2 regions of the Streptomyces sp. NPDC022552 genome follow, and region 2 is predicted to be linked to the other one. Evidence: predicted binding sites of a transcription regulator. Region 2 holds the regulator's gene; the other holds the start of a gene.

Region 1 (3,404 bases), on a different contig from region 2:
TTCCGTACACCCGCCTCACGGGTGTACTCGCCCGCCAGCTTCCGCAGCGACGCGTCCTCCAGGACCACCTCGCCCGGCTCCAGGCCCGCGCGCTCCAGCTGCCGGGGCAGCAGGTGGTCGCGGGCGATGACGACCTTCTCGTCCTCCGTGTACCCGTCGAGCCGCACCAGCTCCATCCGGTCGAGCAGCGCCTCCGGGATGGCCTCCAGGACGTTCGCCGTCGCCAGGAAGACGACGTCGGAGAGGTCGAGTTCGACCTCCAGGTAGTGGTCGCGGAAGGTGTGGTTCTGCGCAGGGTCCAGGACTTCGAGGAGCGCGGCCGCGGGGTCGCCGCGGTAGTCGGAGCCGACCTTGTCGATCTCGTCGAGCAGGACCACCGGGTTCATCGACCCGGCCTCCTTGATCGCCCGTACGATCCGGCCCGGCAGGGCGCCGACGTACGTCCGCCGGTGGCCGCGGATCTCCGCCTCGTCCCGTACGCCGCCGAGCGCGACCCGGACGAACTTCCGTCCCATCGCGTGCGCGACGGACTCGCCCAGCGACGTCTTGCCGACGCCGGGCGGGCCGACCAGGGCCAGGACGGCGCCGCCGCGACGGCCGCCGACGACCCCGAGGCCGCGCTCGGCGCGCCGCTTGCGGACCGCCAGGTACTCGGTGATCCGTTCCTTCACGTCCTCCAGGCCCGCGTGCTCGGCGTCGAGGATCGCCTTGGCGCCCTGGATGTCGTACTGGTCCTCGGTCCGTTCGTTCCAGGGCAGTTCGAGGACGGTGTCGAGCCAGGTGCGGATCCAGGAGCCCTCCGGGGACTGGTCGCTGGACCGCTCCAGCTTCTCGACCTCCTTGAGGGCCGCCTCACGGACGTTCTCGGGCAGGTCGGCGGCCTCGACACGAGCCCGGTAGTCGTCGGACTCGTCGCCGTCCGTCTCGCCGTTGAGGTCGCGCAACTCCTTGCGTACGGCATCCAGCTGGCGCCGCAGCAGGAACTCGCGCTGCTGCTTGTCGACGCCCTCCTGGACGTCCTTCGCGATGGACTCGGCCACGTCCTGCTCGGCCAGGTGCTCGCGGAGCTGGGCGGTGGCGAGCTTGAGCCGGACCACCGGGTCGGCGGTCTCCAGGAGCTCGACCTTCTGCTCCAGAGTGAGGAAGGGCGAGTAGCCGGAGTTGTCGGCGAGGGCGGACACGTCGTCGATCTGCTGGACGCGGTCCACGACCTGCCAGGCGCCGCGCTTCTTCAACCAGCTGGTGGCCAGCGCCTTGTACTCCTTGACCAGGTCGGTCACGGAGCCGGGCAGCGGGTCGGGCAGGGTCTCCTCGACGGCGCTGCCCTCGACCCAGAGCGCGGCGCCGGGGCCGGTCGTACCGGCGCCGATCCTGACGCGGCCACGGCCGCGGATGAGCGCGCCGGGGTCGCCGTCGGACAGCCGCCCGACCTGCTCGACGGTGCCGAGGACACCGGTCGCGGCGTACGTCCCGTCGACCCGGGGCACGAGGAGCACCCTGGGCTTGCCGGCCCCGGAACGGGCGGCGGCCTGGGCGGCCTCGACCGCGGCGCGTACGTCGTTGTCGGACAGGTCCAGCGGCACCACCATTCCGGGCAGCACGACCTCGTCGTCGAGCGGCAGCACAGGCAGAGTGAGCGGTGAGGACGTCGAAGCCATGATCTCCCCTTCGGCAGTCAAGTTGAGCTATGTGGACTCAATGCACGTGAGCCCGTGGATGTTCCCCGAGCGTTGTTCGCTCTGAGCGATCACTCTGGCGCAGGGCGAAGCGAGGGCCATGTAATGCCTCCATGGACACCATGACTATTACGTCTGCCTGGGTGGCGGGCTGGACCGTCTCGCGGGGCGCTCCGCCCGCCGTCGTCGAGCCCTGGGGCTGGCGGATCGACGTCGGCCTGCCGACGCACGTGTTCCGGCACGTCCTGCCCGCGCCGGACGCGGTGTCCGTGCGCAAGCTCTGCCAGGAGATCACCGAGCCGCACGCATGGCTGAAGGTGATGGCCGGACCGGAGGAGGTCGCGGAGTGGATCACCCCGGGGTGGACCGTCCCGGACGACCCGGGCTACATGATGTGGAAGCTCCTGGACGCGGGCACGCGGCCGCCGGCTCCGGAGGGGTACGCGCGGACGACGGAGACCAGGGACGGTGTGATCCGGGTCCGGATCGTGGCGCCTGACGGCACGCTCGCGGCCCGCGGCCAGATCGCCCCGACGGGGGCGACGGCGGTCGCGGACCAGATCGAGACGCACCCCGGCCACCGCCGCCGCGGTCTCGGCGCGAACGTGATGCGCACGCTGGAGGCGGCGGCCGCACAGGCGGGCGCGGCGACGGGCGTGCTCTCGGCGACTCGGGACGGCCTGGCGCTGTACGACACGCTGGGCTGGCGTCACACGTGCCCGCTGACGGGGATCGTGCGGGACGCGTAGCGGCGCGGGGGTGGACGCGTACGCGCGCGGGGAGCTCTCCCCCGACCTCCTCGGCCACGCCGAGGCTCATCTCGACCGGTGCCGGGCGTGTGTGGACGCCGTCGACCTGGCGGACGGGGCGGGCCTCACGGGCCCCGTCTCGACGCCGTGCACGCGGCCCTGGTCAACCGGATCGGGTGAGGGCAGGATCGTGTCCATGACGCTCAAGGGTGGTAACGCGAGGCTGTGGGCCGCGTCGGCGGCACTGGTTCCGGCACTGGCGCTGACCGGCTGCGGCGACCAGGGCACCCCGCCGGGGCCGGTCGCGGCCCAGGAGGAGACAGCGCAGCCGACGCCCCCGGGGACGGGCGGCGTCTCCGTCCCGCCGGCCCCGACCGCGCCGGACGGGACCGTCAAGAACGACCATGAGCCCGGTCCGCGCGAGGTCCTCGTCGAGGTGAACGTCAACGGCGGGCTGGCCGGTGTCCGCAACCAGCTGATCGTGCACTACGACGGCAGCTACACCACCCGGTCCGGCACGGAGTCGCCGCGCACGGGCCGTATGACCGCCGCCGAAGTGGCCGAGCTGCGCGCGGCGTTGGAGGATCCGGCCTACGCGAAGGTGCCCACGCGGCCGACGGGGCAGCCGGTGCACGACGGGTTCCAGTACGTCTTCACGTACCGGTACCGGGTCGTCGTCGCCGCGGACGGCGAGCGCCCTCCAGCCCTGCAGCGCGTCTTCTCGGCCCTCCCCGACGGCGGCCCCCCGACCGGCCCCTGACCCCCACCCCGCCCCGGATCGACACGGCCACGGCCCCGGCGTGAACCGCCGGCCGTCCGCCGAGCGATAGAGGGGCGTGAGACTGTTGCGCCCCGAACGGGCAGAAGAGCGGGACGACTCAGCGCTGTTGCGCGCCGTCGCCCGCGGGGACACCGAGGCGCTGGCCGTGCTGTACGACCGGCACGCGGGATGGCTGCACGCACGGCTGGCCCGGCGCTG
Region 2 (3,404 bases):
CAGGATCAACACCTCCCTGGACCGCGTCGTGGCCGAATGCTCCTCCGAGCTGCTGACCGTGCAGCCCGGCAGCGGCCGCAGCGCCCACACCTTCGGCGAGGCCCTACGCCGCGTCAGGCCCCTGCTCGGCCGCGGCATCCGGATGCGGACGCTCTATCAGCACACCGCCCGGCACCAGCCGATCACCCTGGCCTACCTCGAACGCATCGGCCCCGAGGTCGAGGTCCGCACGCTCGAGGAGATCATCGACCGGCTCATCATCGTGGACCGCAAGGTCGCCTTCGTGCCCGCGAGCCGGGACCGCCAGGTCGCCCTGGAACTGCGCCACACCGGGCTCGTCGAGTACCTCGTCGGCGTCTTCGAGCAGTTCTGGCTCCAGGCCATCCCCCTGGACAACCCGGTCACCTACCAGCCGCCGCTGGACGGCATCAGCGGCATCCAGCGCTCCATCGCCAAACTCCTCGTCGAGGGCCATGTCGACGAGGCCATCGCCCGCCGGCTCGGCATGAACGTCCGGACCTGCCGCGCCCATATCGCCAAGCTCGCCTCCGCCCTCGGGAGCGGCAGCCGGGCACAGCTCGGCTACCTCATCGCCCAGTCCGGAATCCTGGAGCAGGAACACTGAACGTGTACGTACAGATCGACCTCGACGGCCCCGCGGGAACCCTGCGCGTCTCCGGGCACGACATGCCCACCGTGGAGCTCGTGCGGGCCCCCGGCGACGAACCCGAGCCGCTGATCCCCATCGGCACCCGGCGCGCGGCCCGGCTCGCCCTGACCGTCGACGGCGCGCCCGCGCGCATCCGGCCCGGCCGGGGGCGGCTCCTGCGGCGCTCGTACCGGGTCGACGCCGTGGTCTCCGGCACCCGCTACCGGCTCGTGCCCTGCTCGTACGTCGAGAGCCGGCTGCTGCGCGACGGACGCCCCCTGGGGACCCTGGAGTCCTCCGGGGACGGCCGGGTGGACGCCGAGTGGGCGTCCGGCACGGAACCCGAGCCGCTGGACCGGGCCGTCGGCACCGCCCTCGCCGCCGCCTTCGGCACCGGCGGCGCGCCCTGGTGGGACACGGCGACGAACATCGTCGCCGAACTGATCCCGTAACGCCGGGCGGCGCGCACACCGGCCGTACGGACATACGGCGAGGCCCCCTCCGGGAAATCGGAGGGGGCCTCGCCGCGGGAACGGGGGAACTACTCGGGCCGCTTGGGGCGCCACACCACCAGCGCGCTCGCCTGCTGGACGTCGGTGTACGGCACCAGGTCGCGCCGGTACGAGGCGTGCACCTGCGCCTCGCGCTGGCGCATCGCCGACGCCGCGCCCTCGACGGCCGCCGACAGCTCGGCGACCCGCTGCTGGAGCGCCGCGACCTGGTTCTCCAGCTCGATGATGCGCTTGATGCCCGCCAGGTTGATGCCCTCGTCCTGCGACAACGCCTGGACCGTACGGAGCAGTTCGATGTCACGGGCCGAGTAGCGCCGGCCCCGGCCCGCCGTGCGGTCGGGCGAGACCAGACCGAGGCGGTCGTACTGACGCAGCGTCTGCGGGTGCAGGCCCGACAGCTGGGCCGCGACCGAGATGACGTACACCGGCGTCTCGTCGGTCAGTTCGTACGGATTACGGCTGCGTCCCGGTCTGCTGTCCATCGGGTCAAGCTCCCTTCGCGGCCTGGAACAACTCTGCCCTGGGGTCCTCGCCCGCCGTCGCCTGACGGTAGGTCTCGAGGGCCTCGCGGGCCTTGTCGTCGAGCTCCTTGGGCACCGCGACCTCCACCGTCACCAGCAGATCGCCGCGCGTGCCGTCCTTGCGGACCGCGCCCTTGCCGCGGGCGCGCATCGTCCGGCCGTTGGGGGTGCCGGCCGGAAGCTTCAGCGTCACCGCCGGGCCGCCCAGCGTCGGCACCTTGATCTCGCCGCCGAGCGCCGCCTCGTCGAAGGTGACGGGCACGGTGACGGTCAGGTTGTCGTCCTTGCGGCCGAAGACCGGGTGGGCGTCGACATGCACGACGACGTACAGATCGCCGCTCTGCCCGCCGCGCTCGCCCGGCGCGCCCTTGCCGCGCAGCCGGATCCGCTGCCCATCGGCGACACCGGCGGGGATGCGGACCTGCATGGTGCGGGAGGACTTGGCCCGCCCGCTGCCCTTGCAGACCTCGCAGGGGGTCTCTGCGATCAGACCGCGCCCCTTGCAGTCCACGCACGGGTCGGTGAGCGAGAACGAGCCGCTGCCGCCGCGCGAGACCTGGCCGGTGCCGACACAGGTCGGGCACACCCGGGGCGTGCCGTTCTTGTCGCCGGTGCCCGAACAGGCCTTGCAGGGCGCCTGGGAGGACATCCGCAGGGGCACCGTCGCGCCGTCCACGGCCTCGGTGAAGCTGAGCGTCACCTCGGACTCGATGTCCTGACCGCGGCGCGGCTGCGTACGCGTCCCCGCGCCGCCGCCCGCGCCCCGGTTGAACAGTCCGCCGAAGACGTCGCCGAGGCCGCCGCCGAAGCCGCCGGCCCCGCCCGCGCCACCGGGCCCCTGGGCTCCGCCGAAGAGGTCACCCAGGTCGAAGTTGAACGAGCCGCCCGCGCCCGGACCGCCGGCCCGGAAGCCGCCGTTGCCGAACAGCGCGCGGGCGTCGTCGTACTCCTTGCGCTTCTTGGGGTCGCCGAGGACGTCGTTCGCCTCGGAGATCTCCTTGAAGCGCGCCTCGGCGCTCGTGTCGCCCTTGTTGGCGTCCGGGTGGTTCTCGCGGGCGAGCTTCCGGTACGCCTTCTTGATCTCGGCGTCGGTGGCGTCCTTGGGGACGCCGAGAACCTTGTAGTAGTCCTTCTCGACGAAGTCCTTCGTGCTCATCGACGTCCCTCCTCTCGGACGATCTTCGCGTCAGCCCTCCTCGGGGCCACCGCTCTCCTCGTCTGCCGACTTCTCTTCCTTCGCGGCCGGCGTCGCCCCGGGCTGGGGCTCGGCCACCGCCACGCGCGCGGGCCGGATGGTCCGCTCGCCGATCCGGTACCCAGGCTGCAGGATCGCCACGCAGGTCGTCTCGGTGACGTCCGGTGCGTAACTGTGCATCAGGGCTTCGTGGATCGTCGGGTCGAAGGGCTCGCCCTCCTTGCCGAACTGCTGCAGCCCCATCTTGGCGGCCACCGTCTCCAGCGACTCGGCGACCGACTTGAAGCCGCCCACCAGCTCGCCGTGGTCCCGGGCCCGGCCGATGTCGTCGAGCACGGGCAGCAGCTCCGTCAGAAGGCCCGCGACCGCGATCTCCTTGACGGTGACCCGGTCACGCTCCACCCGGCGGCGGTAGTTCTGGTACTCGGCCTGAAGCCGCTGGAGGTCGGCGGTGCGCTCGCTGAGCGCGCTGCGGACCTGGTCCAGCTGGGCGGTCAGGCCGGCCGTCTGTGCGGCGTCCCCGGCCT

What was found. Region 2 encodes HspR, which represses chaperone genes until heat shock. Its sites were predicted from a motif close to TTGAGNNNNNNNNNCTCAA; they were not measured.
Region 1: lon (endopeptidase La) is a predicted target of HspR. The motif match lies at 1,681-1,699, and genes of this name have one in related genera.

The regions. Positions count from the first base shown of each region.
Region 1 covers NZ_JBVHGJ010000008.1:295,373-298,776, forward strand. The annotation lists gene lon (endopeptidase La) at 1-1,658, opposite strand, end outside; gene ACZ3OF_RS22570 (GNAT family N-acetyltransferase) at 1,790-2,425, shown strand; gene ACZ3OF_RS22575 (zf-HC2 domain-containing protein) at 2,436-3,185, shown strand; gene ACZ3OF_RS22580 (RNA polymerase sigma factor) at 3,262-3,404, shown strand, end outside.
Region 2 covers NZ_JBVHGJ010000014.1:534-3,937, reverse strand. The annotation lists gene ACZ3OF_RS28810 (helix-turn-helix transcriptional regulator) at 1-625, shown strand, start outside; gene ACZ3OF_RS28805 (hypothetical protein) at 628-1,101, shown strand; gene ACZ3OF_RS28800 (heat shock protein transcriptional repressor HspR) at 1,191-1,643, opposite strand; gene dnaJ (molecular chaperone DnaJ) at 1,648-2,838, opposite strand; gene grpE (nucleotide exchange factor GrpE) at 2,869-3,404, opposite strand, start outside.